Regions from separate parts of the Lysinibacillus sp. GW823-FHT06C08 genome, predicted to be linked through region 2. Evidence: riboswitches for the same ligand, from Rfam matches in the RefSeq annotation. Region 2 holds a riboswitch; each other region holds the start of a gene.
The links. A riboswitch is a leader RNA that binds a small molecule or an ion and turns the genes downstream of it on or off. The one in region 2 is predicted to bind cobalamin.
Positions count from the first base shown of each region.

Region 1: another riboswitch for cobalamin. It lies ahead of AC1Q6O_RS04965 (glutaredoxin family protein); the one in region 2 lies ahead of metE (5-methyltetrahydropteroyltriglutamate--homocysteine S-methyltransferase).
Region 3: another riboswitch for cobalamin. It lies ahead of AC1Q6O_RS21565 (FecCD family ABC transporter permease); the one in region 2 lies ahead of metE (5-methyltetrahydropteroyltriglutamate--homocysteine S-methyltransferase).

Region 1 is NZ_JBXAHN010000001.1:1,062,370-1,072,836, forward strand. It holds gene AC1Q6O_RS04960 (NAD(P)/FAD-dependent oxidoreductase) at 1-526, shown strand, start outside; cobalamin riboswitch at 1,150-1,329, shown strand; gene AC1Q6O_RS04965 (glutaredoxin family protein) at 1,447-1,671, shown strand; gene nrdI (class Ib ribonucleoside-diphosphate reductase assembly flavoprotein NrdI) at 1,668-2,027, shown strand; gene nrdE (class 1b ribonucleoside-diphosphate reductase subunit alpha) at 2,024-4,117, shown strand; gene nrdF (class 1b ribonucleoside-diphosphate reductase subunit beta) at 4,105-5,073, shown strand; gene dut (dUTP diphosphatase) at 5,085-5,522, shown strand; gene AC1Q6O_RS04990 (glycoside hydrolase family 5 protein) at 5,672-6,955, shown strand; gene AC1Q6O_RS04995 (ferredoxin family protein) at 7,115-7,351, opposite strand; gene AC1Q6O_RS05000 (YwhD family protein) at 7,351-7,866, opposite strand; gene AC1Q6O_RS05005 (helix-turn-helix transcriptional regulator) at 8,264-9,178, shown strand; gene AC1Q6O_RS05010 (DinB family protein) at 9,255-9,752, shown strand; gene AC1Q6O_RS05015 (type 1 glutamine amidotransferase family protein) at 9,911-10,467, shown strand, end outside.
Region 2 is NZ_JBXAHN010000008.1:203,594-214,060, forward strand. It holds gene AC1Q6O_RS18150 (hypothetical protein) at 423-584, shown strand; gene AC1Q6O_RS18155 (NUDIX hydrolase) at 609-953, shown strand; gene AC1Q6O_RS18160 (cysteine peptidase family C39 domain-containing protein) at 1,266-1,880, shown strand; gene AC1Q6O_RS18165 (serine hydrolase domain-containing protein) at 2,396-3,823, opposite strand; gene AC1Q6O_RS18170 (SDR family NAD(P)-dependent oxidoreductase) at 4,139-4,903, shown strand; gene AC1Q6O_RS18175 (DUF7010 family protein) at 5,256-5,873, shown strand; gene AC1Q6O_RS18180 (DUF4177 domain-containing protein) at 6,097-6,285, opposite strand; gene AC1Q6O_RS18185 (phosphotransferase family protein) at 6,640-7,515, shown strand; cobalamin riboswitch at 7,673-7,851, shown strand; gene metE (5-methyltetrahydropteroyltriglutamate--homocysteine S-methyltransferase) at 8,132-10,429, shown strand.
Region 3 is NZ_JBXAHN010000014.1:16,203-26,669, forward strand. It holds gene AC1Q6O_RS21545 (sensor histidine kinase) at 1-1,022, shown strand, start outside; gene AC1Q6O_RS21550 (response regulator transcription factor) at 994-1,695, shown strand; gene AC1Q6O_RS21555 (YdhK family protein) at 1,737-2,321, opposite strand; gene AC1Q6O_RS21560 (biotin transporter BioY) at 2,438-3,034, opposite strand; cobalamin riboswitch at 3,189-3,379, shown strand; gene AC1Q6O_RS21565 (FecCD family ABC transporter permease) at 3,575-4,621, shown strand; gene AC1Q6O_RS21570 (ABC transporter ATP-binding protein) at 4,627-5,418, shown strand; gene AC1Q6O_RS21575 (DMT family transporter) at 5,496-5,810, opposite strand; gene AC1Q6O_RS21580 (DMT family transporter) at 5,810-6,163, opposite strand; gene AC1Q6O_RS21585 (TetR/AcrR family transcriptional regulator) at 6,235-6,816, opposite strand; gene AC1Q6O_RS21590 (hypothetical protein) at 6,960-7,130, shown strand; gene AC1Q6O_RS21595 (endonuclease Q family protein) at 7,200-8,366, shown strand; gene AC1Q6O_RS21600 (S-layer homology domain-containing protein) at 8,469-10,091, shown strand; gene AC1Q6O_RS21605 (alpha/beta fold hydrolase) at 10,186-10,467, opposite strand, start outside.

The DNA of each region.
Region 1 (10,467 bases), on a different contig from region 2:
TAAAAGTTTGTTTAGCTGTCCATATTGCGATGGTTGGGAGCTGCGAGACAAGCCATTGGCTATCATTGCAGAAAACGAGGAGCATATTAGTCATATGACGAAATTGGTTTTTAATTGGTCACCGGATTTAATTGTTTTTACGAATGGTCATCAACTTTCCAAGAAGATTCAAAATGATTTTGAACAAAAGAAAATTAAGGCGTATACAAATGCTATTAAAGATTTACATGGGGATGATGGTAACTTATCTAGTGTTGAATTAGAAACAGGTGACAATATTTTAAGAGCGGGTGGTTTTGTTGTGCCAAGTTTTTATCGTCCCAATAAATTTGCTAAACAGCTAAATTGTCAAGTTGATGAAAACGGAACAATTATGACTGATGGTGCTGGACGAACAACTGCGGCTGGAATATATATTGCTGGTGAAACGGAAAAGGGTGGTCCCTCTTCTTTAATGATTGCAGCTGCGGAAGGCTTTAAGGCTGCTTCAAGCATAAACATGGATATAACAATAGAAAGATTTTAAATTTATGGTTAGCTGATGAGTCATATAAAATTCATCAGCTATTTTGAATATGACTAGTCAAGCTGGCGGAGAATGAACTTGGATATGTTATACTATAAATAAATATAGAATAACTAGAAAAGGTACATATTCATTGTAAATTAGCTGAAAAGTGTAGAACCGTTGGTTGCCTCTCACCTGTATGTTGAGCACATTTTAGTAGTCTTCGTAATGTTATGACGACTACTAAAATGTGTCATCATCGTAAGAGAGGAGTCCTACTTTAGACTAGTACAATAAAAAATCTACGAAGATAGGATGTATAGAGTAGGATGCGAGATTTACATCATACTCATAGTTTTAGACATAATTGCATCTTTACTGTAAAGGAAGATGCCTTTTTTATGTATAAAATTACTAGGGTGGCTACGTTTTTAGGTAAATAAGCGACTATTATTTTTGTTCCTATTTTTTAATAAAATAATGCTATCGCTACATGGTTATATTTTTATATGATTATGTTTTAGTTCGTTCTACAAGGTTATGTCAGAAAATATGAATAGTCTCAAATTGATGAACTTTTATTTCTCGATTTACTTTTTATATAAAGGATGGTACACTTAAAACTATCGAAAAACAATATATTGTGTTCGTTTTGTGTAGGTACTACTATATGTAGTTTAATAGGGAAGTTCGGTACTATTCCGACGCTGTCCCCGCAACTGTGAAGCTGACGATGATTGTAACCACTGTGTGCATTCGCATGGGAAGGAAATCAGAGATTGAAGCAAAGCCAGGAGACCTGCCTATATAAAACAAATTTATCATTTCTTCGGGGATTAAGAGATGGGAACGTCAGTATTTTTAGTATGTTAACGTTTCCATTTAAGCTATCTCTCTAGAAGAGGTAGTTTTTTTATTTTATGAAAAGAGGGATTACTATGAAACTTTATACGAAAACAATCTGTCCAAAATGCCTTTGGGTAAAATCCGAATTACAACGAGCAGGACTTGAAGCTGAAATTGTTAATATTGATCACGATGAACAAGCTAAACAAACAATTATAGATGCAGGTTTTTTAAGTGTGCCTGTTTTAGAGGTAGATGAAACATTTATAGGTGAGGTTCAGGAAATTGTTTCTCGTATTGAGATGATTACACTATGATCGTTTACGCTAGTCGTACAGGAAATGTCCGTAATGTAGTATCTAAATTAAGGGCAGAATCTATTGAACTCTCTGAGGAATTAAGCTTGAATAAGCCTTATCTTTTAATTACATATACAGATGGCTTAGGTGACATTCCAGCAAAAGTGCAACGTTTTTTAGAGAAAAATAGAGATTTTTGTAAAGGAGTAGTTGCTAGTGGCAATAGTAACTTCGGACATCATGTCTTTGGCGCTGCTGGGGAAAAAATTGCTACTACCTATCATGTACCCTTAGTGAGGAAGTTAGATTTGCGTGGCAATCAAACAGATTATGAAGCAATACAAATGTTTTATGAAACGAGGGTAATGGGATGAAAACTTATTTAAAGCTTAATAATGACGTACTGAATCGTTATAGTACAACAGGGCTACTAGAGTTAGAAAAGGACCGTGAGGCTACTCGCCGCTACTTTTTAGAATATGTCAACGTACGTTTACGTTATTTTATAGATATAGAGGAAAAAATCCGCTATTTAGTGGATGAGGGTTACTACGAGAAAGATTTTATCGACATGTACGAGATGGATTTTATAAAGATGCTGTACAAAAAAGCATATGATTATAATTTCCGCTTCCCATCATTTATGAGTGCAAGCAAATTTTATGACAGCTATGCTATGAAAAGTCGTGATGGTGAAGAAATCTTAGAAAAATATGAGGACCGTATTGTCATTATTGCCCTGTACTTAGCACAAGGAAACACTGTACTAGCAAAGCGTTCTGTTGAAGCAATGATGGAAGCCTATCAGCCTGCAACACCTACTGCATTAAATAGTGGGAAAAAAGCCCGTGGTGAATTAGTCAGTTGCTTTAAATTATCAATGGATGATTCTATGAATAGCATTGCTGAAAATATTGGTTATTGTTTAGAGCTATCACGCCTAGGCGGAGGGGTCGGGGTCAACTTAACGGATTTACGACCTTTAGGTGATCCAATTAAAGAAATATTAAACCGTGCAAGTGGAGTTATCCCAGTTGCAAAACTATTAGAAAATTCATTTAGTTATTCTAATCAGCTCGGTCAACGAAATGGCTCAGGAGTTGTTTACCTAAATATCTTCCATGCAGATATAGAGAATTTCATTTCATCAAAAAAACCAAATGCTGATGATAAAATTCGCCTCGCAACACTATCAACAGGAATTATTATTCCAAGTATTTTCTTCGATCTGATGAAACGTGATAAAGATATAGTGTTATTTAGTCCATATGATATTTTTAAAGTATATGGTAAACGAATGTCGGAAATTTCAATTTCAGAAATGTACTATGAACTACTTGATAATCCTAAAATCCGTAAAATTAAACGTTTGAATGCGCGTAGACTCTATACTGAGGTGAAAAAAGCTCAATTTGAATCAGGTTATCCTTTTGAAATTTTTGATGATAATGTCAATGAAGTACATCCACTAAAAAATATCGGTCGTGTAAAAATGTCAAACCTATGTACTGAAATCTTGCAAGTTCAAGAAACTAGTGTCATTACAGATCAAGATCAACCAAACGAATATGGGTTAGATGTGTCGTGTAATTTAGGGTCAATTGATATTCATGCAGCGAGTAAAGTAAATGATTTTGAAACATTAATCGATACAGCTATGCACTTATTAACAAATGTGTCACAAATGACATACATCAAAAATGTCCCATCGGTGGCAAAAGCGAATCGATTAATGCACTCAGTAGGGCTAGGTTGTATGAATCTCCATGGACATCTTGTTACGGAAGGCATTATGTATGGCTCGAAAGATTCTATTGATTTCATGGACCGTTTTATGGAAGCAATGAACTATTATTCTCTTAAATCATCGATGGAAATGGCTAAAGAAAAAGCAGAAACGTTCTACCGATTTGAAGATAGCGATTATGCTTCCGGTAGCTATTTTGATCAATATGTAAATAAGAATGAAGAAGAGCTATCATCTGCTGTGTTAAAAGCACTTGGCAACATTCCAATTATCACTAATAAAATGTGGGAATTATTAAAGGAAGATGTTATGGAATATGGTCTATTTCATTCCTATCGTTTAGCGATAGCACCAACCGGCAGTATTTCGTATATTCGTAGCTGTACGGCATCCATCTCTCCTTGTACAGAGCGTGTAGAGGTCCGTGATTATGCAGATAGTCGCACGATTTATCCAATGCCACATTTAACAAACGAAAACAGTCATTTATATGTTGAGGCCTATGATGTTGATCCTTATGATTTAATTGATTTATACGCAGCTTCTCAAAAACACGTTGACCAAGGTATTTCAATGACTCTTTATGTCACTGACAATTGGACAACAGAACAACTAGCTAAAGTATACATTTATGCATGGGTTAAAGGGATTAAGTCCGTTTACTATGTTCGTCAACGATTACAAAGCTTAGAGGAGTGTGTAGCATGTCAAATATAGTGTATGAGGCAGTCAACTGGAATAAGGCAACAAGTGAACTTGCCCAAATTTTCTGGGACCAGCAATGGAAGCAAATTTGGTTTCCTGAAGAAATTGCTGTGAGTAAAGATATTAAACAGTGGAAAAGTTTTGAGCATCAGGACACATATAAAAAAGTGTTTGCAGGACTGACTTTGCTTGATACCGTTCAGACGAATATAGGGATGAATCGTGTTGCTGCTTATACAGACGATTTACAGGAAAAGGCTGTATTAACCGTTTTTGATGCATTTGAGGCAATACATGCTAAATCATATTCTTATATATTTACAACGCTTTGTACAAACGAGGAGATAGACGAGCTCTTTGAATGGGTAAAGAAAAATGAATATTTACAATATAAGGCAAATAAGATTGCGGATATTTATAATAGTATAGAAGAAGGGGACTCTGAGAGCTTATGGAAAGCGATGTTTTCATCCGTTATGCTTGAATCTTTCCTTTTCTATTCTGGATTTTTCTACCCATTATACTTAGGTGGACAAGGTTTTTTAAGAAACAGTGCTGAAATTATTTCTCTCATTTTGCGCGACGAGTCCATTCATGGCGTAGCGGTAGGGTTTTTTGCTCAAAATTTATATAAGCAATTTTCTAAAGAAAAACAAGAATCCTTACAATTATGGGGTTATGAATTATTGCTGGATTTATATCAAAATGAAATGAAATATACCGAGGATATTTATGCGGAGACAGGATTATCGCCTGAGGTAAAAGCCTATGTGCGTTATAATGCTAATAAGGCCTTAATGAATGTCGGCTTTGAAGCCATGTTCCCTGAAGAAGAAGTGAATCCGATTGTCATGAATGGAATTCGTAATGAGGGCTCCACATATGATTTCTTTTCACAAAAGGGGGCTACCTATGCCAAAGCAAAAGTAGCGCCAATTACAGATGACACATTTAATTTTAATCGTTAGGATGAAGAACAATGAACGTAGAAGTAAAAATTAAAAGAATGCATGCAGATGCAATGCTACCAATGCAAGCTAATCCCGGTGATGCTGGGATGGATCTCTATTCCATTGAAACTGTAGAGATACCCGCTGGTGGGACTAAATTAATTAAAACAGGCATTCAAATTGAATTACCTAAAGGAACGGAAGCACAAATTCGACCAAGAAGTGGACTAGCCTTAAAACATAGTATTACAGTGCTCAATAGCCCAGGAACAATCGATGAAGGCTATAGAGGGGAAATTGGTGTTATTTTAATTAATCATGGTCAAAATACGTTCTTAGTAGAAAAATCTATGCGAATTGCCCAAATGGTGATTCAATTTGTCCCTACTATTCAACTACTGGAAGTCAATGAATTATCTCAAACGGTTCGTGGAACTTCTGGATTTGGAGCGAGTGGTACAAAATAAGAGTAAGTTTTAAATAGGCGTATGTCAGGATTGAGTTTGATACTGAACTCAATCCTTTTTATTTTTTTAAAATTGTCACATTCGTGTAACGTAGGTTCAGTACGATTTACATGAGGTGATAATATGAGAGAAATAAATATAGGAAACGAATGAAAAATAAGTTCAACATGATAGTTTCCCTTTGGTGTGCTTTAATAGTCGTCTTTGCTAATGGCTGTAGTTCTGTGGAGCAAGAAGAAAAACAAAAGAAACAAGAGAAACTGGCAACGCCACAGATGCAAAATGGTTTTTGGGATGAGCAAAGAAAAGGTACAAATTTTATGAATTCCACTTCTCTGCCAGAAAATTATGAAGAGGCTAATGAATTCAACATTGAATTTATCCGTTTAGCGCCTGATAAATGGGCAAAAGAAAGAGATTTTTTATTTGAAGATAAACCTGATGCTACTCCTAATAAAGATTTTTTAATCGGCAATGCAGATCAGTATGAGGGAATAGTTGAAAATGATTTCAAGATGTTAAAAGAAGATTTAGATGCAGCATATGCAAGAGGATCAAAAGTTGTACTGGCTGTTCTTAGTCTTCCCGGAAACCGATGGAGACAGTTTAATAACTATGAAAATGATGACCGAATTTGGCAAGATTTTAACTATCATGAGCAAGCAGCGCTTTTCTGGAAAGATCTTGCCGTGCGCTTAAAAGATCACCCCGCAGTGGTAGGATATAACGTAATTAATGAACCACATCCTGAAACAGCCACAGGATTTAATGATTTTTGGACAGAAGACTATGACAAATGGTACAACAAGATAGAAAACACGCCAGCAGATTTAAATAGGCTTTATGGAACGATTGTAGATTCTATACGATCTGTAGATGCGGATACACCCATTATTTTAGATTCGGGTTTATTTGCTACACCTTGGGCAATAAACTATTTAAAACCAATAGAAGACATAAATGTGCTGTATGCTTTCCATATGTATGAACCGTATGAAATGACGAGCCAAAATCGAAAAAAAGGATTCACATACACTTATCCTGGTAAGGTCAAAGTCGGGAATGATCAAGATGAAAAAATGTTTAATAAAACTTCATTAAAAGATTTTATAGAACCCGTTGCTAAATGGGCAGAAAAGCACAATATACCAAACAACCGAATTATTGCAGAAGAGTTTGGCATTAACCGAATGGTTGATGGAGCGGATCAATATATGAAGGATTTAATTGATATTTTTAATGATTACGGCTGGCACTGGGCATTTTATGCATTTCGTGAAGACACGTGGGATGCTATGGATTTTGAATTAGGTAATAAACCTGTTAAAGAGGCCTATTGGGATGCGCGGGCAATTGGAGAACTACCTGATAGAAAAGCAATAGAAGTAGATAATTCTATTTGGGAGGTCCTGAAAAAAGATCTGAACAAGTAACATGATTGTTCTCTGCTAAGATCAAATAGAAATTATATGTAGTAGTACAAACGATCGTTTGTACTACTTTTTTGCCTGACATTCGGCGCTTTAAATCAGTCCATCTTTCAATCAATATCTTGCTGTTGCAGGTAATAAAAGATAGTCATTGCCTGTCATTTAGTTTCGAAAATAGTTACGCGCTAGTAGAGTTGCAGAATTATATTCATCAGGCAATTCATCCTCAAAAAAAATAGCCTCTACGGGGCAAACTAATTCACAAGCGCCACAATCAATACAAATATCAGGGTTAATGACATATTGAGTATCCGTATTCACAATGCAATTTACGGGACAGACATCTAAACAAACGGCTGCTTTTTCATCCCTACATAATTCTGTAATTACAAAAGCCATTACAAATCCCCCCATAATTGATGTTTTAATTCTTCAGGTGAGTGTGTCCAATACTGTTTATTAAATTCAGATAAAAATTGGGAAAGTAGTTTTTTTGAATTTGTATCGACATGATTTAGGAGAAATTTCCCTTTAAGTGCTTTATCTAAATAATTTACTTGCTCTGGCAACGATTTATAGCCAAGTTTAATGCGGCGTTCTTCTTTTGATACCCGTACTTCACTTGCGGTACATCCCGCATAATAAGGTCCATTTTCCCCTACCTGAAGCGCTACCCAAACGATCCAATATCGATTATAATCGTCACTAGCATGAGCTAAATCTGGTGAAAAACGCACTTTTTTTTCAATAATACTTCGCCCATGTAAGGCTTCTAAGTCTATAAATACGTGTTCTTTTTCACAATCTATAATAACAGGCGTTACATTATTTAAATCAAGGGTACCTACTCCATACCCTCCATCTCCATCTGTTGAATCATTACTTAAGATGGTAAAATGTATCTTTTCTTTCATAGAAAACACCCCCACACTTTTTACAACATTTACAGGTGTCGCAAATAGAAACAATGTATAGTATTAAAAAGCAAATTCATTACGTATAGCTTTTATAAATTAATCTAATTGAACGTTTTAGTAGTAATTTTTATACTATACGTAATGGTTGCCAAGGATTTCTCCTCATACTTTTTTAATTCAAAAGTATAACTGAAATATACAACTTATTATCCTTTGTTGTCTTCGGACTTACGTCTGAATTGTTATGATATGGTAAATTGATGTTCGCTTACATTTTTATGAACTTTATATAAATAAGAAAATTGACAATGTCTATTTCGATAAATAAATTTCACTGAGTCATACAGAAAGAGTAGAATTGGTACTAAATAGATTTAATGAGAGGAAATGAATAATGAAATTAGAACGATTACTATCTATTATCTTCAAGCTTCTCAATCATGAAATAGTGTCGGCTTCTAGCTTAGCAAATGAATTTCAAGTATCATCAAGGACAATTTATAGAGACATTGAAGCAATATGTGCCGCTGGGATACCAGTCGTTTCTTTCCAAGGGACAAACGGCGGTTTCGGGATTATAGAAGGATACAAATTCGATAAAAGCTTAATGGACCCTAACGACATTTTGAATTTAATCTCAGTATTAAGTAGTTTATCAAGTATCTTTGAAGATAAAGATGTTGAACATACACTAGAAAGACTAAAAATGCTGGACATAGGTGATAAAAAAAGTGCGTTCATGATTGATTTGGAAAGCTATAGGACGGAACCGAGTTCTTTAATGAACCTTAGACAAGCTATATACGAAAGAAAAGTAATTTACTTTAATTATGTAAATAATAAAAATGAATTTACGTCTCGTGAAGTAGAACCCATTCACCTTCATTATAAGTATTGTAACTGGTATTTATATGGTTATTGTAGAGGGCGTACGAGTCATAGAGAATTTAAAGTATCGCGTATGATGGGCATTACTCTGTCACAAGAAAAGTATTTACAAATGCATGAGTATAAAAGCGATTCATCCTATTCAAGAGGTCATCAAGAGAGAGTACAGGAGGTGGTCATCTGGGTAAGTCCATATTCCTTAGCGGAAGCATTAGACCAATTCCAAAATTCTTCAAAGGTCATGAATAGCGATGGAAGTATGACATTTACATTTTCCGTCTATCAACCTCTGCATGCTGGATGGCTGAAATCGATTCTTTTAAGCTTCGGTAGTGAGGCTAAAATTATAAAGCCTGTTGAACTGCAATCAATTTTAGTAGAGGAAGCCAAAAAATTAATCAATATTTATAAAGATGTATGACAGGCTGCTGTCATATATCTTTTTTTATAATCAAAAAGTAAGTTTCTAATACTAATAATAAAGGAGTAGATGTTTTATGAATCATGCAAAAAATATGTACGAGTACCATGTTTGGGCTAATAAGGTGCTATTAGAAAGAATGAGGGAATTGCCAAGCCATGTTCTATATGAAGAGATTAAAAGTTCATACTCAACGATTGCTCAAACATTTAGTCACATATATGTCGTTGATGTAATGTGGTTACAAGTACTTAAAGGAATTGATATGCAAGAAGCATTTCAAGCTGCAAGGACATTGGTAGAAAAGACTAATTTTTATTCTTTAGATGAATTTATTAAGGCAAATGAAAAACTTGCTACACAGTATGAAAAATGGATGAGTAGCCAGCAAGATTTAGAGCAGAAAATAAACGTGAATAACCCTTGGACAGGTTCTAGAAATACAGCATACTCAGTAATTTTATTCCATGTTGCTAATCATGGTACATATCACCGTGGAAACATAACAACTATGTTAAGACAACAGGGGTACGAATCTATCATGAATGACTTTTCTTTGTATTGGTATTTATAGTTGTTCCATACACTAAACATTTAAATATAATGCCACAACTACTGATTTTATATGATCTTGCTAGAGGTAATGGTAGTAATCAACTCATCATATGGTTGAATCAGCAGAACCTTGCTGGATTTACTACATTCATCATTAAAAAATAAGGAGGAACACAATTGAAAAATATTTTAGTTTTTATTATTGATGGCTTTGCCGATTGGGAGGCAAGTTATGTAACGGCAGAGTTAAATAAACCTGGGACAGGATTTCAAGTTCAGACAATTGCAATTGATAAAAATCCAAAGAAATCGATGGGAGGATTGACGGTTCTTCCTGACTATAGCCTACTAGATTTTCCTTTTGATTTAGAAATCACTATGTTAATCATACCTGGTGGAACTGGATGGAAGGAAGAGAAAAATCAACAGGCCAAGAAGCTTGTCGAGTTTTGCTTTACAGAGGACATCCCAGTTGCAGCAATCTGTGATGCCACTACTTTTTTAGGGAATCACGGATTTCTTGAGCAATATAACCATACAGGTAATTCATTAGCCTATTTGAAAGAAGCGGCACCTAATTATAAGGGGGATGAAAAATATATAGACCAGCAATCCGTTAGTGATGGCAGTCTTATAACAGCAAATGGCACCGGTGCATTAGAATTTTCGAGAGATATTTTATGTAAATTGGCTGTTTTAGAAAAAAAAGAACTAAAGGAATGGTATGATTTATT
Region 2 (10,467 bases):
TCTCTTAAAGTCAGCATCAATTCATTTCCCCTCTCGATTATCATTCCAGATATTATAAGATAAAACTATGAATTTGTCAGTTAGAGGAAATTTCAATTCCTACTTTCCCATTTTGTCCAAAATTGTCAGTCGTCATTACGGAAAAGGGCGCAATTGTTGAGGTAGCAGATTTAAATTCAAGATACTTTAGCTCATTTAAGGTTTTTAAGCTATACATAATCATTCAAAATAATGTGCCCAAATGAAAATTTGGAAAGAGACCGAAAACAAAAAATGTGGTTAAACCAACATTTGCATTAGAGGACCTGAATGTGTTGTGTAGTCACTTTTAAATTAAGTAAGTTATTTATGTTAAAATATATGGTAATTGCAATTTTTTTCTTAATTTTTAAAATTGTGCAAAAGAGAGGGATGATTAGAAAATGGATGATTTTGTGGAATTATGGGATGTGTATGATATAAATCGTATTAAAACAAAACGTATGTGGGTTCGTGGTGAAAAACCTCGACCTGGTGATTGGCATTTAGTTATTCATGTTTGTATTTTTAATTCAAGTGGAGAAATGCTCATTCAACAAAGGTAGCCCTTCAAAGAGGGATGGCCAAATATGTGGGACCTTACTGTGGGAGGGAGCGCGATAGCTGGGGATACAAGTCAAATTGCAGCACAAAGAGAATTGTATGAAGAAATAGGTTTACAATTAGATCTTCAGCAAATACGTCCTCATTTAACCATTAACTTTGAGAACGGTTTTGACGATATATATCTAATCGAAGAAAATGTGCAGTTACATAAGCTCACTTTACAGTATGAAGAAGTACAAAATGTGAAATGGGCAAGCAAGAAAGAAATTTTGACTATGATCAAAAACGGAGAGTTTATTCCTTATTATGAAAGCCTTATTCAATTACTATTTGATAGCAGAAAGCAACGAGGCGCTATTCGATTGTAGTTAATCTCCAGCAATCACAAAAAGGTAATTTACAAGTTGTTTTTAAAAACATTGAAGAAACTTTAACACAGGATATAGATGAACTAGATATCTTTTTTGAAATTATAGAGGAAGCAATTGAAAGGTTCCATTTACACGCTAATAATATTTCATTTGAATTGAACAGCAAAATACTGGACTTAGAAGCAAACTTAATAAATTAAAGAAAGACTGTTTTCGTAAAGATTGTTGTTAGCCAACTATGATGCAGGTAAATGCAAGAAGAATTTAGAATATTGTTTCGATATGGACGCAAAAAATGGGGGAAGTAATATGTTTATAGTTAGAACAGTTATTTTATGGATTATTATATCAACTATCATTAATGCCTATTTAATGACATTACCCATACCTGTTTTACGAAAAAGAAATTATCCGGCTAACTATCTTATTCTACAAAACAACCGAATAGATTTTCAAAACAATACGGAATGTGCAGCATTTTCAACAGCGTATGTATTGCGCCATTTTGGTATGGAGGAAGAGGGTGAAGCGTTATATACGCAATTTCCTAGTAAAACAAGGGCAGGCACTGTATATTCAAAGGGAATTCGTGAAGTATTAAGAAGAAAGGGCTTTCAAACAAACTATTATAAAGGAAATATAAATACATTAAAGTATGAAGTTAGTAAAGGAACTCCCGTAATTGTTTTTATAAAAGTACAGAAAAATCGAAATAATTTGCATTTTGTCCCCGTAGTAGGCTATGACAAGGAGTATATTTACCTTTCAGAATCATTAAGGCATCTAGTGAATTGTGATGATGATAACAAGAGCTATAATCGAAAAGTTCCGATTAATGAATTTAAGAAACTTTGGAATGTAAAGAGAATTCATATGCTTCTTTATAGCAATACTTACATAACCGTAGACGCCACACAAAGCTAATATTTATGAGCGGGCCCATCAGAAAAATGCGGATTTGCAACGTTAAAACGGCGCTTGTGATGCATTTTTGTTCAACTAACAGGGGCTTTAATTAAAGAAGATAGTCAAAATCAGGAGCAACAATCTATACGAAAACAGCCTAATGAAAAAAAGTTTTACCAATCTAAACAAAAAAATGTTCCCAAATGAAAGTTTGAGGACCTGAAAAATAATCTTCTACAATCGGGCGCTTTCTGAAATTAGGAAAGCGTCTTTCTTCATGGAAAGGGCAAGATTGAGGGATAACAATCCTTAAAAAATGTTCCCTAACGACGCTTGTGCAAAAATAATATAGTTGATTAAAATCCTTATTCCACGAGAGGAGCAGGTTAGTGGAAGCAATAGTAATTAGGTTTAACTGGGGAAAATTGTCGAGGATATAAAAAAAGACACCAAAGTGTCTTATGTTTTTTAAAGATACCTATAAATTGAAATGTAATTCCTTCACAATATGCTTATCATGGTAGCGAGGTATTTTATCGGTGAGTGTATACAAACCATGTAATGCTCGCTGTTAATAATACTGACGAAATCAAAGCTGTAAGAACGCTATATGTTTGCCAAATAAGTATCGTTGACCAATCGAAAGCAAAGCACAGTATACCCAGGGCAATCGTAGCGATCAGGAAAATAACTGTTACGATTGATCTCTTTTTTGTCATTAGATGTCGCTCATTTGTTTTCCTTCTGCGTAATCCTAAGAGAAATAGCAAAACAGCCAATAGGCAAAGAATAATTGTGATAGACGACAAAATAATATCCAAAAGCTGTGTGCCACTTATTTCATAGGACTGAGTTAGATTGCCATCTAATATATCTTTAACTTTTAGTACCAGGTTTATATTGGTATTTGCGCCGTTACTCAGCAAGCAGATGGCTGTTCGTTCATTTAGCAGTATAAGTACTTCGGTTCTGAAATTTGGGTTGCCCCCTGTGTGTTCTATAATCGTTTGGTCGGCGTTTACCGACCAGCCTGCCGCATAATACATATCGTTGACAGACGAAACAGACATATCACCCTTATGTGATTTTTCAATAACCCTGTGAAATATTTCAGGTATGTTCTGCACGATACCCATTTGTATGCCCATCCAACGCGCCATATCTTTTGTATTAGAAATGATGTAGCCTGCGGGTTTATTTCCAGCATAATCTGGAGCCTTAAATGGAGTTGTCATAAAAAAGGAAGAACGGTAGCCCTGTGCCAACTGTCCAGTGGCTTGAGCATCTTTTTTATAAACATACGTCTGGTGAAGACCTAACGGCTGAAATACCTGTTCCTTCATAAAGTCTTCATAGCTTTGTCGCGACACAATCTCAATAACCAAACCCAATACGTCATAATTAACGGTTCCATAGTTATACTGTTCGCCGGGAGGGAACTCCAATTCAGCATCTACGAGCATTTCCACAGTCTTCTGCAACATATCTGGTGTATTGCCTTGTGGAATATTTTGAATATGTCTACTATTTGTTAGACCACTTGTATGGTGAAGAAAGTTATTTAGCGTAAGACTTTGCATATCAACCAGTTTCCCTTGATACTTTACCGTAAACCAAGGTAAATATTTTTGGACAGGGTCAGTCATTGAGAGCAGCCCTTGCTCTTCCAACAGCAAAATACCAATACCGGTAAAAGCTTTACTGACCGAGGCTAACTCATAGAGTGTATTTTCACTTGCAGGCAACCCCTTTTCACGGTCTGCAAGCCCTGAAGAAAAGTAGAGCACTTCATCATCAGCAAGTAATGAGATTGACATGCCCGGCACACCTGATATATGACGGGCATCATCTAGCAACGCTTGGATTGCCGCAGATTTTGAATCTGACAACGCATAACTTGGTGTTGGAAATCCTGAAAGTAATATAAATAACGTTAATACAAAAATAATAATCTTTTTCATACACCCTCCTTTTTGAAAAGTTGTAAGGGAATAAAATCAATAAGCAATTATTACAACTACTAAACTAAATTTTAATTTAACTTTCTATTCATCTATATAATATCAAGTAATTGTGAAGAGTTACACTTAACGAACAGATATGTTAGTTCTATAAGCAACGATCTTCAAGACAATTGGGCTATTTTCACGTAGAGTTGAATTACAGTTGTGACGAAAAACCTCCTTGAAACCGAATAGGAGAGCAACATTTCAAATAATGTTCCTTGTTATAATTCTCTATGTAATATAACTATGTTTGAACAAGGAGATGGAAGCATGAGTAAGTTAACAGGCAAAATCGCTTTAGTTACAGGATCAAGTCGAGGAATTGGCCGCAGTATTGCATTGCGTCTGGCACAAGAGGGGGCCTTTGTTGTCGTTCATTACGGGAAAAGACGTAATGAGGCAGAAGCAGTTGTTCACCAGATCAAACAAAGCGGAGGAAATGCTTGCGCGATTGGTGCTGACCTTAGTACTCTAGATGGTATTCAAGATTTATTTACTACTTTGGATGATACAATTCGGGAGTATATGGGCGGTAGTGGATTCGATATTCTTGTCAACAATGCTGGAATTGGTCAAATTATCAGTTTAGATGAGACGACGGAAGAATCATTTGACGAGGTAATGAACATTAATGTTAAAGCACCACTTTTTGTTACTCAGCAAGCTTTGCCACGTTTAAAAGATGGAGGGCGTATTATTAATATTTCATCCTTTGTGACACGTGCAGCTTCGCCAAGTGTCTTCACGTACAGTATGTCCAAAGGTGCTATCGACACATTTACACGTCTTCTAGCCAAGGAACTAGGGAGCCGTAATATTACGGTAAACGCCATCCAGCCTGGAATTATTAATACAGAAATGAATGCTGAGACTTTGGAAAACCTGGAAGGACAAAAATATGCGGCTGGTCTTTCAATTTTCAACAGATGGGGAGAACCCGAGGATGTGGCAGATATTGCCGTATTTCTTGCTTCCTCAGACAGCCGTTGGGTAACAGGTCAATTGCTCGATGCAAGTGGAGGATCTCATCTATAGAATAGTTTAAGCAGTTACTGAGGAATGAACTCTGTATTGGGCAGGGCTCATTCCTTTTAATTTTCCTTTCATTCGTTTGTTAGTGTAAATAGTAAATTCTCCAATTCTGAAGTGAAATGTTCCATACTTTCAGAGTTTAATACTCGTGCTTTTCTGAAATAACGAAATCGTCTTTATAGTGGAATGAGATGTATTGAGATAACCGGGCAGAGAAGTTCATTCATTTGCCTGCCTGAATATAATGATAAAAAAGGATATTTGATTTTTCTTGAATGAACTAAATCTAATACTGTTGTAGGCTGTTACGTGGGTGTAATGAACATATACTTAGGTTGAAAGGAGGTATTTATTTGTGACACAAACATCTAGAGCGATTCCTAGTGCCGCAGTCCGCGGAACGGCATCTGGTGTATTTTTTATGGCGTTTTTTGGTACTCTGTGGGCGTACACGGGAATTATGGGATTGCAAGGCTGCGGAGTTCCATTATTGTTAGTTACTGCTGTTGCCATAGGTATAGCGCTGTTCATCGGCGGTTTTTCATTAATACGAGCATCGAGAGAATTGACGAATCAGGTTTCAAAAACAGACTTAAGGCATGGGAAGCGTACGTCGTTTTGGTTTAACATTATTTTTGCAGCAGAGGGTTTGGCTATAGCCATCACAATTGCTGTCAGTAATGCTACTCGTCACCCTGAACTTATACCTGTCATAATAGCTCTTATTGTCGGTGTCCATTTTTTTCCATTGGCACCTCTTTTTCAAGTCAGACTCTACTATTTTACCGGCGCACTCCTTTGTTTACTTGCTATTATGACATGGCTATTTGTACCTGGAACAGTCACACTGGGGGGACATCAAATCAATGCATTTATGTCTGTAGTGGGCTTTGGCTCTGCCTTGATCTTGTGGGGAACTGGTCTTGCAATATGGCTAATGGGCAGAAGATTGCTAGGTATCGTCCCAAAATAAGTGAGATGGAACTTTACACCGGAAAAGTAAAATATGTATTCAGCTAATAGTATGCATTACTTTAACAATCAAAAGACAAATCAGCGTCTTGATAATCAGTAATCGGGAACTTTTCCGTAATACGGAAAGCTTCTTTATTACTGAAAAGGAGTAAATTGGTGAATAACACATATAAATGAGGGTTGGATATTTATGCTTCCCCAAATAGAAAAACCCCTCACATCTAATTAAGGGGTCTCTCGAATATTAATTCAAAATAAGCTGCGGAACCATATCCTTTAGTTGAAGGAGCAAAAATTTGAACAAATCTCCATCCTTCAGATGCGTATTGGTGAATTATATTTTGATAATCTTCTTTTGGTTTACTACCCCAAGCATTTAGTTCCACTTTAACGAAATGGTATTCGTACATTATGATCACCTCTAGAAATAGTTGACTTAATTAATATACGAAGAAAGTAGAAGATAGTTTCATAATTAGATTTTTAATTGGAATAAACGACCAAAGCCAATATTGAGTTTTGAATATTGAGTTGGAGATAAACCCACCACTGTTTATTCAACAATCAGGCGCTTTTCGTAATAAGGAAAGCGTCTTTATTCATGGCAATGGCCAGATTGTGGAGCATCTTGTTAAGTGATTTGGATTTTTTTGTTAAAGTATAGTTGAGTTTGTGAAGAATTGTTTTTAAACTAAAGGAACAGATAGTTCAACAAGAGTTTACGTATCAAAAAGCTAGAAAGAGACTGAAAGGGAGTATTACTAATGAATAATAACTTTATTGAAAACATTCAATCGCTTTATTCCGACCTTTCCATTGAAGACATTTATCCTAATGAAATTGGACAGAATAATGATGTGTTAATTGTAAACAAATCTTTGGTTTTTAGGTTTCCAAAATATAAAATTGGAATCAATCAATTAAAAAGAGAGACGGAAATTTTAAAATACATTAAAGGTACCATTTCAACTCCTATTCCGAATCCAATTTATCAATCTTTTGAAGAGTTAGAACCAGGTAAGGTCTTCACCGGATATCATCTAATAGATGGTGTTCCTTTGTGGAAGGAAAGTTTAATAGGTGTGAAGCGTGTTGATTTAGTTAAAGGGTTGGCAAAACAACTTGTTTCTTTTCTTGTAGAACTTCATTCTATATCAGGAGAAAAAGCAAGTCGAGATTTGAAACTAAAGGTTCGTAATCCTCATGAAGAGATGTATAACTTGTATAATAAGATTCGAAATAAATTATTTCCTTTTATGAGAAAAGACGCTCAACAGGAAATCTCACAATCTTTTGAAACGTTTTTAAACGGGAAGGCATTCTCCAATTTAGATATAACGCTTATACACGGAGATTTCGGTGCATCTAACATTTTGTGGGATCCAGAAACAAGTATGATTTCTGGGATAATAGACTTTGGTGGTTCGGGTTTAGGAGATCCAGCGTATGACTTTGCTGGAATACTTTCTAGCTATGGTGAGGATTTTTTTGATATGTGTATTAACCTATATCCTAATGGTCAGGAAATTTCTGAACGAGTTAAATTTTATAAAAGTACATTTGCTTTACAAGAAGCATTGCACGGGATTGAAAATGGAGATAGACAGGCTTTTGAAGCTGGAATTAAAGATTATAAATAGTTTTCTTGTACAATTAATGTGGAATCAGTTCAATTAATATAAGGCATTATCACTAAGAGCCCAATTGTTGATAATTAAAAACAGAGTAAATAGATAAAGTTTTATGTAAAAACAATTTCTACTATTCTGAAATATATGGTATAGTATGGGCATAACTGAATATAGTGTAAGAAATGGTGCCAGATGAAAGTCTGGCTTAAAAGGGAAGTCGGTGCAAATCCGACGCTGTCCCGCAACTGTAATTCGGAGCAAATCACAAATGCCACTGGGAAACCGGGAAGGCTGTGAGGCGTGTTGATGAGAAGCCAGGAGACCTGCCAATTTCTAGTACACACCAAATACCTACGTGGAAATAGGTGGTGAATAGTGACCAAAAAGGCACTGTGCGATAACAAGTGATTTTACGAAAATTCTACTTTTTCGTATTGTTTTTGTCTTAATAAATTTACCATGCAGCCATTTTCCGAGAAGGGGAATGGCTTTTTTTCATGCTACTATTCTGTATTCCAGAGCAAAGTCCACTGGTTTTCATATAGAGCCACTGAATCTAGCATGGGATGACACAAATTTGTAAGAGCAAGTAACCATAAACTTATTGATGAAAGGGAGATTAAATATGACTTATACTAGTACACTCATTGGCTATCCATATATCGGAGATGATCGCGAATGGAAGAAGGCGTTAGAAGCATTTTGGCGTCAAGAACGAACGGAAGAGGATTTTCAGGAAACCCTAAAAAGTATTCGGTTATCGCGGATTGAAAAGCAGCTACAATCTGGCATCGATATGGTGACAGTGGGGGATTTCACATTGTACGATAGAATGTTAGATACAGCCTTAATGTTTGGCTTAGTACCCAAGCGCTTTAACTGGCAAGGTGGAAGGGTAGATTTACATACCTACTACAGTGTAGCGAGAGGCAATCATTCAGCAGTAGCTAGTGAAATGACCAAATGGTTTAATACCAACTATCACTACATTGTCCCTGAATATGAAGGGCAACCGCTGCAACTAACTGAAAATAAGGTATTGGCCGACTTTTTAGAGGCAAAAGAAGCGTTCGGTATTATTGCGAAGCCGACACTTATTGGCCCCTATACATTTTATAAGTTAACTAAGGGCTACAATAAATTAACGCAGGTCGAATATTTATTAGCTCTATTACCTCTCTATGCTCAGATTATTCAAGAATTAGTAGATGCAGGTGCCCAGTGGATTCAATTAGAAGAGCCTTCTTTAGTGACGACACTCGACTCAGCAGAACGGAAGCTAGTACAGGAAATCTATGCTCAGTTAGCGACAACCGTTCCAGCAGCAAAACTAATGCTACAAACATATTTTGAAGCATTATGCTCCTATGAAACATTGATTACATTGCCTGTCCAAGGGTTTGGTTTAGATTTCGTACATGGCTATAAAGGGAATATGGAGTCCCTTCGAAAATTTGGTTTCCCTCAGGATAAAGTTTTAGCTATTGGTATTGTTAATGGTCGTGATATATGGCGTTCCAACCTAGCGGAGGCTAACGCCACGATTCAAGCTATTGAAAAGCTTAGCGATGCTAAGGAATTGTGGATTCAACCCTCAAGTAGCCTTCAACATGTGCCAATATCTACTTCACTTGAAAAGAAGCTGGACCCTGTTCTCAAACAAGCACTGGCGTTTGCTGATGAAAAAATCGAAGAGCTTATTGAGCTCACTAAATATAGAAAAAATCAAGACGGAACGCTACGTCATAATTTCTCAGCAAGTATGAAGGCCATTGAAGCACTAAAAAATCATTCAATTCGTCAAAATAAGATTATCCAACAAGCCGCTCAATCCTTATCAACAAAGGATTTTGAGCGACATAATGATTTTAGTCAACGTCAAAAAATACAGCAGCAGGCATTAGGACTACCCCTTTTCCCAACAACGACAATTGGCAGCTTCCCTCAATCTGATGAGGTGAAGAGAAATCGTAATGCTTGGCGAAAGAAACAATTGTCGAATGAAGACTATGAAGCATTTATTGAACTGGAAACAAAGCGCTGGATTCACTTGCAGGAGGATCTTGATATGGATGTACTAGTTCATGGAGAATTTGAACGGACAGACATGGTTGAATATTTCGGTGAGAAATTGACGGGCTTTGCCTTTACTGAAAAAGCATGGGTTGTTTCGTATGGCTCTCGCTGTGTGAAGCCTCCAATTATTTATGGAGATGTAGCATGGTCTTCAGCCATTACCGTGAAAAAGTCTGCGTATGCCCAAAGCTTAACGAAGCGCTTTGTAAAAGGGATGCTGACAGGGCCAGTGACCATTTTAAATTGGTCCTTTGTACGCGATGATATTTCTCGAAAAGATGTGGCTTATCAAATTGCATTAGCACTTCGCAGGGAAGTGGAAGCACTAGAAGCGGCTGGCATCTCCATTATTCAAGTGGATGAACCAGCACTCCGTGAAGGGTTACCTCTTCGTAAAGAAGAATGGGGGGCTTACTTAGACTGGGCGGTCAATGCCTTCAAGCTTGCTACATCAAGTGTTAAGGATGAAACACAAATTCATACACATATGTGTTACTGCGAATTTAACGATTTCATAGAACCCATTAGCGCGCTAGATGCAGATGTGATTTCTATTGAAACATCACGTAGCCATGGAGAGCTAATTTCTTCCCTTCAAGTAAATCCTTATACAAAAGGAATCGGATTAGGTGTTTACGATATTCATAGCCCACGTGTGCCGAGTGAAGGCGAAATGTTAGCCATTATGAAAGATAGTTTACAAGTTCTAGACAAACATCAATTTTGGGTTAATCCTGACTGTGGCTTAAAAACAAGGAAAGAGCCAGAAACAATCGCGGCTTTAGCTAATATGGTAGGTGCTACTAAAATATTGCGTCAGGAGGTGAAGGAATCTATATCAAGATAACGAAAACAATATAATAAAAGGAGTTAAAGAAAGATCAG
Region 3 (10,467 bases), on a different contig from region 2:
TTAGTCCAATGCAAAAAGAGCAGACAACGATTGGTTATGTCTTTATGTTTCAAAATACAGACTCGATCCATGCATTAATGAAACGCTTGAATAAACATTTCCTTATAGTGGGCATTGTTTCTGGCTTAGTCACCATTGCTGTCATCATTGTGTTATCTAGAAAGCTTGCTGAACCATTAATTCAGATGAAAGAGGCCACGTTGAAAATGAGTAAAGGGGACTTTACGGTCGCTCTTTCTACAAATGGCAAAGATGAGCTTGGGGATTTATCGAATGCCATTCAGCTACTATCAAATGAGTTAAATCATTTAAGGCAGGAGCGCAAAGAGTTTCTATCTAGCATTGCCCATGAGCTTCGTACACCGATAACCTTTATTAAAGGTTATACCGATATTCTTTATAAACGTGATTTGTCCGTGCAAGATCGACAAAAATACTTAGCTATTATATTGGAAGAGACGAATAGACTTTCACGATTAATAAAGGATTTATTTGATTTAGCTAAGATGGATGAAAACTCATTTGTTATTGAAAAACAAAATCTAGATTTACAGGCTTTTTTTACTGGTATTAAGGGGAAATTAAGTCCTGCTTTTCAAGAAAAAGATATCCACTTTGATGTGTGCTGTGAAAAGGGATTAACGTTATGGGCAGATGAGGCAAGATTAGAGCAAATAATAATTAATCTATTAAATAACGCATTGACCTATTGCGGACAGGGGGATACTACCACGGTAGATGTAAAGAAGGTCAATGGTGTATTAACGATTATAATACGAGATACAGGGAGAGGGATTCCCAACAAGGATTTACCGTTTATTTTTGAGCGCTTTTACCGCGTAGAAAAATCTAGAAGTCGTGCGTTAGGTGGTACCGGATTAGGACTTGCCATTGTCAAGGAACTCGTACAGGCTCATGGGGGAGAAGTGACGGTTAAAAGTGAACTAAATAAAGGGACTGTTTTTGAATTATCGTTTAAAGGAGTAGAAGCGGATGAAAACCATTTTATGCATAGACGATGAACCAAGAATGTTAGATTTATTGACTCTTTACTTAGAGCCCGGTTTTCAATGTAGAGCAATGTCTTCCATTCAAGATGCGCTCATTTATCTAGAGGAAGAGCATGTGGATTTAGTTCTTTTGGATATTATGATGCCAGAAATGGATGGGTTTCAAGTGTGTGAAGAAATCAGGAAGTTTTGGCATGTACCTATCATCATGCTTACGGCTAAAGGAGAGCATTCGGATATTGTAAAAGGTTTAAACATTGGGGCAGATGATTATATATTAAAGCCTTTTGATGAGGAAGAGCTATTAGCACGTATACATGCTGTATTAAGGAGAACCAAGATAGAAGACAAGGTGGTTGTCTTTGAGGGTTTACGCTTAGATAAAGAATCCTTTGAATTATATTATCAACAAGAGGCAATCCCATTAACACCAAAAGAATTTTCCATGATGTCCTTATTTCTAGATTATCAAAATAAAGTGTTTTCAAGAGAACATCTTATTAACACAGTTTGGGGTTATCATGTATCCATTGAGGATCGCACTATCGATTCCCATGTCCGTAATTTACGAGAAAAATTAAGGAAAAGTGGATTTCCTGCTGATGATTACTTGCAAACTGTTTGGGGAATCGGCTATAAATGGCAGAAGTTTGCGGATCGAAAGCCTTTAGAACATAAAAACTAGAAAACAACCTCTGCCAAATATATTGGAAGAGGTTGTTCGGATTATTGCGCTGTTAACTCATCTTCTGTTACCCATTTATGATTTTTCACTGCTTCACCATTCGTGGTTGAAGTGTAATCAACCATATAAACTGTGGTTGGTACGGCTTCTTTAATGCGGACGGTTGCTTTTTTCATGCCTTCCATATGAGTAGCAGTCGTTTTTACCTCTGTATCAGGGGACAGTGGTGCTTCCCCTACATCCATTAATTCCTCATGGATAATCCATTTATGATTCTCTACACGTTTGCCACCTGATGTTGGATCATAAGAAATGATATAGGCTGTAGTTTTATAGGCACCAACAATCGTCGCTTCAGCACCCTTCATCCCCTCCATATGCCCATCTGTAATCATAGCGGTACTTCCAACCGGAAATGCTGGATCTTCAGCTTTTCTTAATGTAGCCGGTACTTCTGCTGAGCTAGAATGGTTCATTGAGGAGTGATCCATTTCTGTTTGTTGCTCAGTCTCAGGAGTATTATCTGAAGTTGAGGAAGGCTCCGTTTTATCTTCAGAACAAGCGGATAAAGTAAGTAAAGCAACTGCTGATAATAGTCCACCTGACCATCTTTGCTTGAATGTCATATGAGATCCTCCTTTCTATTTGCCCTTACTGTAACAAACAAATATGCAGAAATGATGGACATTAATTATTACAAAAAACTTCTTTAGTCTATTGACTAAAGAAGTGGATGGAAGCGCTATTGAATGGGCATGATTTTCAATGTTTTTTGTAGTCGGTACGCTAAAATACCAGCGAAAATAGCTAAAACAATATCTTTTGGGAGTGGGGGAATCATCCAGAGCCACGCTAATTTATAGGAAAAATCCTCTGGCGCACTGGCCCATAGTTTATACGCAATAAACATCCAGTTTGTACCTACTAAATAATTGATAGCAGTTGCGATGAATGCGGCTAGCATATAGCTTTTCTTTGTACCACTTCGCTCTACCATTAAACCGGCAACATATGCTGCTAAAATAAAGGTGATAATGAATCCAAATGTAGGGCTTAATAGTTGACTGAATCCTCCACCAAAGCGAGCAAAGACAGGTGCTCCTGCTAATCCAATACACATATAGACTGTGCAGGCAAGCGCTCCCTTCCTACTACCCAAAATAAGTCCGGCTAAAATGGCAAAAAAGGTTTGTAGAGTAATCGGCACTCCTCCCACTGTCATAAAGGGCACAAAGGAAGTTATATTGGCACCGATCATCATGAGGGTAGAAAATATTCCGATATAGGCAATATCTACCGTCTTTAATTTTGGATGACTTTGTTCTGATACTGTTGACATGACTTCACCTCTAATTTCAAAGTATTTATCGTTAGTGTAAAAAACTAAAACAAATGTGTCAACTTAATTATAAGTGTAGGTTAACTTAAGTGTGTTGGAAATTCCTTGTAGACTAACTATATATAAAAATGTATGATAGAATCGTCATAATTTTTTAACTTTACATACTATTGGTGTGACATTTTAAACAATGTCACTTAAAAGGGAAGTCGGTGGAAGTCCGACGCTGTCCCGCAACTGTAACGAGGAGTCCTATCATGTTTATTTGCCACTGTTAAAAATGGGAAGGCTATTTATAGGATGATGAATCGAAGTCAGGAGACCTGCCAATAAGTAATACCTGTAATGCCCACGAGGATGCAAGCAATTACGGACAATAGCTGGATTTTCTGACTTTGTTTATTCGAGGGTATTTTTGTGCGTATTTTTGCATGAAATGCCTTTTTTTATTGAGTGCCAACTGAAGTAAGATCATCTGACCTACATTATGCGAAAGTATATTTAATTGCTTCATTCATCATCTTAGTAGGAGTTTAATGAATGAATAAAAAATTTATGTTATTTTCTTTAGTGCTTCTTTTAGTATTAATCGTATCCATGACACTTGCTGTAATGGTTGGATCTGTTTCGGTGACGCCATTATATGTATGGAAAGTAATTCTTTCGAAATTACCCTTTATACAACACTCAATAGAGCAAGATTGGAGTCGCTCACAGGAAATCATTATTTGGCAAATAAGAGTACCCCGTGTCATCCTTGCCGCTATTGTAGGAGCGGGTTTAGCCATTGCAGGGGCAGCGATTCAAGCACTTGTACGAAATTCCATTGCAGACCCATATATTTTAGGAATTTCTTCAGGAGCAGCAGTTGGAGCAACTTCAGTAATTATTTTAGGTGCTTTTTCATTTTTAGGTATCTACGCACTTTCTGTATCAGCCTTTATAGGGTCTTTGCTCGCAATTGGGTTAGTGTTTTTCTTATCGCGCGTAGGTGGCCGTGTCTCGATTTTTCGCTTGCTATTGGCAGGGATGGCGGTTTCCTTTATATTAACGGCCATTTCTAATTTTATATTAATGATGTCGAAGCAAGAGGGAGCTTTAAAGTCCGTTATGTTTTGGATGTTAGGCAGCTTAGCTGGAGCAAAATGGAATAATATTATTATTCCCGCCTCCATCTTTTTCATTGTGTTCGGGCTTTTATGGCTATTCTATCGAAATTTAAATTTGCTATTACTTGGGGAAGAGGCGGCGGTAACGTTAGGAGTGAATCTTCAACAATTTCGCATACAGCTCATTTTACTTGTCTCACTTTTAACGGGGGTACTTGTAGCAGTGAGCGGTTCTATCGGATTTGTGGGATTAATCATTCCGCATATAGTACGATTAATTGTCGGTTCTAACTATAAATATGTAATACCAGTCAGTGCTTTATTGGGAGGGATTTTCTTAGTTTGGGCAGATGCATTAGCTCGAATTATTATTGCTCCACAGGAAATGCCAATCGGTATTATTACAGCCTTTTGTGGGGGGCCGTTTTTCATTTGGTTACTCCGTCGTAATAATTATTCTTTCGGTGAAGGAGATTAACTTCCATGACATTAGAAGCAAAACAAGTATCATTCTCCATTTACGATCAGCGAATACTTCATGAGGTAAGTGTAAAAATAAAGGAAAAGCAATTTGTCGGGTTAATTGGCCCCAATGGTAGTGGGAAGTCGACATTGCTTAAAAATATGTATCGTCTCCTAAAGCCAGAAAGTGGGACAGTCTTGTTAAATGAACAAGATATTTTAAAGCAATCTAGTAAAGCCATTGCTAAAAATTTAGCCGTTGTTAGTCAAGAAACACCCGTATTATTTGACTTTACTGTTCATGATTTAGTCAGTATGGGAAGGACTCCACATAAAAAGCTATTAGAGCTTGATCAGGAGCAAGATTTTCAAATTGTAAAAGATGCTTTGAAGCAAACGGGCATATTGCACCTAGCGAAACGAAGCTTTAGCTCACTTTCCGGTGGGGAGAAGAAGCGTGTTATGGTGGCAAGAGCACTCGCTCAGCAAGCACAGGTCCTTATATTAGATGAACCAACAAATCATTTAGATATTCAACATCAACTTCAACTGATGGACTTAATTCAAACTTTGCATCTAACAGTAGTAGCCGCTCTCCATGACTTGAATATCGCTGCTATGTACTGTGACCAAATTTATGTTTTACAGCGCGGACGCATTGTTTGCCATGGTACACCAGAAGAAGTACTTACACCATCATTGTTGCGAGAAGTATTTGGAGTATTTGCTGATATTCAAACACATTCACTGACGGGTAAGCCGTATCTTACATATGTCCCTGAACAATTCGCAAGAGGGGGCAACCCTATTTAGTTTGCCACGATCATTCAACACCATCTAATAAAAAAGGGCGCTCCTTCATATAAGAGGGCGCCCTTTGTCATCTACTATTAAGATACCGCTTTTAAACCTGCAACTCCAATGATAATCGCAATGATGCTGATGATTCGTGCAAGGTTTTTAGATTCCCCAAAGAACATAATATTGACCAGCACGGCACCTACAGTTCCAATACCAACCCAAACAACATAGGCGATGCTTAGTTGTAAATAGTTGAAGGAAGCATATAAAAGTGCAAAGGATAAACCAAAGCCTCCGACGTATAATAATAAATTTCGTACGGTTTTATGTTGACTATAAAAGCGTAAACCAATGACACCGACTATTTCCGCCACTGCTGCTAATATAACGAATACCCAGCCCATTATGCATCCACTCCTTTTGTCGTACTAGTATCCTTCGATGGATTATCCGCCAATTTTAGGCCAATAACGCCCAATACTAAAATAACCATGAATATCCCTTTAATTGCATTAAAATCACCATTGAAAATAAAAATATCCATTAAAGTAGTACCAATTGCACCTGCTCCAGCGAAAATTGCGTAGACAGTACCCGTAGGGAGTTTTTCACAAGCCTTCGATAAGAAGTGAAAATCAACAGCGATAATAGATACAATAATGATCCAATGCCACCATGCATTTGCTACATTAAAACCGAATATCCAAAACAATTCAAATAAACTTGTTAGTCCAACATACATCCATTCTTTTTGCATAAATAAATTCCTTCCGTAGTAGAATATTATGACTGACATTCAGTCATTTTTAGAATAAAAGAGAACGCCACTTATGCGTGACGTAGGCCAAGTGCATGATATAAAAAGTCTAGAAGCTCAAGCTTAAGCTGCTGCATGGTTTCATCCTTGCTATCGTCAAACAAATAAATTTGTTCGGCAGCAGATTCGATTAGACCGATGATAAGCTTGGCTGATCGCGATGGATTAATGGAATCTCGAATGATTCCTTGTTGCTGAGCCGTTAATAAAAAATGACTCATCCAAGCATAGTAGGGGGAATAGATGTTTTCCCACTCTTTCAAATGCTCAGTTTGTGCAATACCCGCATAAATAAGTGCGACAATATCTCCATATTCTTTCGTAATTAAGAAAATCATCTCCACCACTTCTTCAAGCTGCTGTTCAAAGGGTTTATGATCTGAAACACCATCTTCGACAGTAGCCATAATGCGCTCTACCATATTTTTGGCAATAGCGGGCATAACCGAAAGACGCGATGGGAAATAAAGATAAAATGTTCCTTGTGCAATTCCAGCTGCCTTTACGATATCTGAAACCTTTGTTTTTTCAATACCTTTTTCTCGAAATACTTCAATGGCTGCTTGAATAATTTTTTCTTCCTTTGACATGATATCCCTCACTTTTGCCTTACTTATTAGTATGTTACAGGAGAGAAAAATGAATGTCAACGAAAAATGACTGATAGTCAGTCATTTTTCGGTAAGTATAGTTGTTTTAATTTCAGGGAACTTTATGTTTGAAAGGATTGATGACAATGGAAAACATTAAATTTGCACAATTAGATTCACAGCAACTTGCGAAAATTAATGAACTGGAGAAAAAAATGGGTGTCACATTAGTTGCCTATGATTCATCATCTATGCCACCAAATAGCTCTGGGGCTTATGAGGAAAATAATAGCACAACCAATAATCATCCATCATAATAAATGTGAAATGCCTTGCAGTCATGTAAGGTATTTTCATTTTAAGTAGCGTTTAAGGAGTGAATGAACATGAAAGAGTTTTATGCTGATTTACATATTCATATTGGCCGCACAGCTAAAGGACGTGCTGTGAAAATTACTGGTAGTAAAACGTTGACATTAGCGCGCATATTAGAGACTGCTAGTGCAAGAAAAGGACTGGACATCATTGGTATTATTGATTGTCATTCGCCTGAGGTTATAGAGGAAATGAAAGAGATGATTGACCAAGGTGAACTCGTGGAACTGGCAGAGGGTGGACTGCGTTTTCAAGAAACGACACTGATACCAGGTTCAGAAATAGAAATCTATGATCAATATTGCCATGGTCCCATTCATGTGCTTGCTTACTTTCCTACATTATTGCTCATGGAGCAATTTTCAAATTGGATGTCTCAGCATATGAAAAATATTCATTTAAGCTCACAACGAATTTACTGTGATGGAAGAACATTGCAACAAAAAGTTCATGAGTTGGGAGGGCTATTTATTCCTGCTCATGTATTTACTCCCTTTAAAAGTTTATATGGCAAAGGTGTTCATCACAGTCTAACAGAAGTTTTTGATCCCCAGCTAATAGATGCAATTGAATTAGGGTTAAGCTCAGATACAAATATGGTACGCCATATTAAAGAGCTTCAAGCATATCCATTCGTGAGTAATTCTGACGCGCATTCTCTTGGGAAACTCGCACGAGAGTATCAAAAATTACGATTAGCAGACGCAAACTTTGTAGAATTACAAATGGCTCTTCGTGAACAACAGGGACGAGCAATCATCGCCAATTATGGCTTGAATCCATTACTTGGTAAATATCATCAAACAGTTTGTGGTAAGTGCGGAGAACAACTTAGTAACGAAGCTATAATTTGCTCGAACTGTGGAAGTCCACAAATCATAAAGGGTGTTGCTTCACGTATACAGGAATTATCAGAGGATTTTACACACGAAAAAAATAGACCACTGTATATCCATCAAGTACCGCTCGATTTTATTCCTGGTATTGGCCCAAAAATGATGGAACGATTACTGCAAGCATTTGGAACAGAGATGAATATTTTACATCGAGTAACCATTGAACAACTTGAACAAATTGTGCCACAAAAAATGGCCAAATTAATAGATGCTGCGAGAACAGGTCATTTAAATATTGAAGTTGGTGGTGGTGGAATTTATGGGAAGGTCCACATTGAATAGCAAAAATGATTTAAAAAGATTATTGGTTTTTTAACCTATTTTTAACTCCCTTCTAGTAAAATAGTTAAAACAATTACTATTTTTAGGTAGGGGAGAGAAAGTATGAAATTTTCAAAGAAATTCCGTTTTTTAGCCACAAGCATGCTTGCATTACAGTTAACAATACCTGTCGCTGCGATTGCTGAAGAAACAGGAGATTACATAGCACCAAGTTGGACTACTCAGGCAGATTATATAGCTCTAGGTGATTCAATTGCACATGGAATGAATGAGGTCGGTGCAATTGGATTAGGCTACACAGATTTTGTTGCACAAGCTTTACAAAAAGAGGGCTTCATTACTTCTTATAATAAAGGTTTTGCAATGTCAGGCTATACAACAAAAAATGTGTTGGCAGATATACAAAATGATGTTGCCAAAACAGTGACTGGTTTTGGCTATCCTATGGAACAGGTTAAATTAAAAGCATCTATTAAAGAGGCAGAGATTATCACGTTAACTGTAGGCGCTAATGACTTACTGCCAATATTAAAAGAATCACAGACAGCCGGAATTGATACACTCGCCATCATAAAGGCTACAAAAGAGGCTGTAACCAATATTGCAGCAATTTTAACTGAAATAAAAAAATTAAATCCACAAGCAGAAATTTATGTGATGGGCTATTACAATTCATTCCCATATTATAGTGAGAGCTTACAAAATCAATTTAAAATACTATTGGCTACAATGAATACAACTATTAAAACGACAGTTGAAAAAGCTGGAGCGTTTTTTGTACCTACATCTGATGTTGTGGCAAAGGATGTTCCAAGCTATCTTCCAAATCCAGAAAATATTCATTTAAGTGAAGCAGGTTATTTTGCAGTAGCAAATGAGGCATTTTTACCAATCATAAAAACTAGTACCTTATGGGATGTAACGAAAGCTATTCAAGTCCATGTAAAAGATCGTAAAACGGTGGATGTAAATTGGCAAGAAGCGACGGATAATGTTGGTGTGGAGAAATACAAAGTATATGTAAATGGCAAATTAACTTCAACAGTACCTGCTGATACAACCGAGACGACACTTACAGATTTGACAGAGCATACAGCCTACACAATTACAGTAAAAGCAATTGATGCTGCTGGTAATGAAAGTGTTCAAAATCCAACAGCGACTTTCACTACAGGAGAAACAATTCGTTTTACAGATACAGCGAATCATTGGGCAAAAGATTATATTCAACAAGCAGCAGAAGCAGGGATGATGAATGGCTATCCAGATGGCACATTTAAACCTAATCAAAATGTGACACGCGCACAAGTAGCCTCTATATTAGTGAGAAGTTTGGGAATAACAACGCAGGAAAAAGCGCCATTTACAGATATCGTTAATTATGATGCGAAAACACAGTCGGAAATTGCGGCAGCGTATGCACATGGCATTATTAAGGGAGCCGATGGGAAGTTTAACCCTGCAAAACCTGTAACACGCGCTGAATTAGCATTGATGATTGAGCGTGCCTACGAGCAACAATTTAAACAGCCTTATATTGTCCAAGGAAGTGCACCATTTACAGATATTGCATCTTATAATGCAGAAACAAAACATGCCATTACGATGTTGTTTGAGCTAGGAATTGTGTCGGGAGATGGACAGAAGTATTCACCGGCAGCTTCAACTACAAGAGGGCAAACAGCTAAAATGATGGTGAATCTGAATCAATTATTCACTAAATAAAAAATTGAAGGTAGAGGTGAAACAACATCTCTACCTTTTGACGTTTTCGCTATAGCAAATGAAAGCTTTTGTATCATTTTTCTTTGTGATACCACTATTTCAGAAACATTTTCATTTCATTAAATGCCAAGTCACGATGACCAGCCTGACAGTGTTGTTCACCACCGGTTTCCTTGGTAAAGATTTTCGTAGTGATTGAAGCAGCATTACACAGTTCACGCTGGATTTGTGGTAGACGGCTAATTGGAACATATTGATCATCCTCTCCAGCAAGAAGTAATACATCCTGATTAATAAACTGACCGATTCCAGCCATCGTATGTTTCTCAAAATTTTTAATTAATGTAAACGGCGTTTCCTCACCTGTATTCTCCAT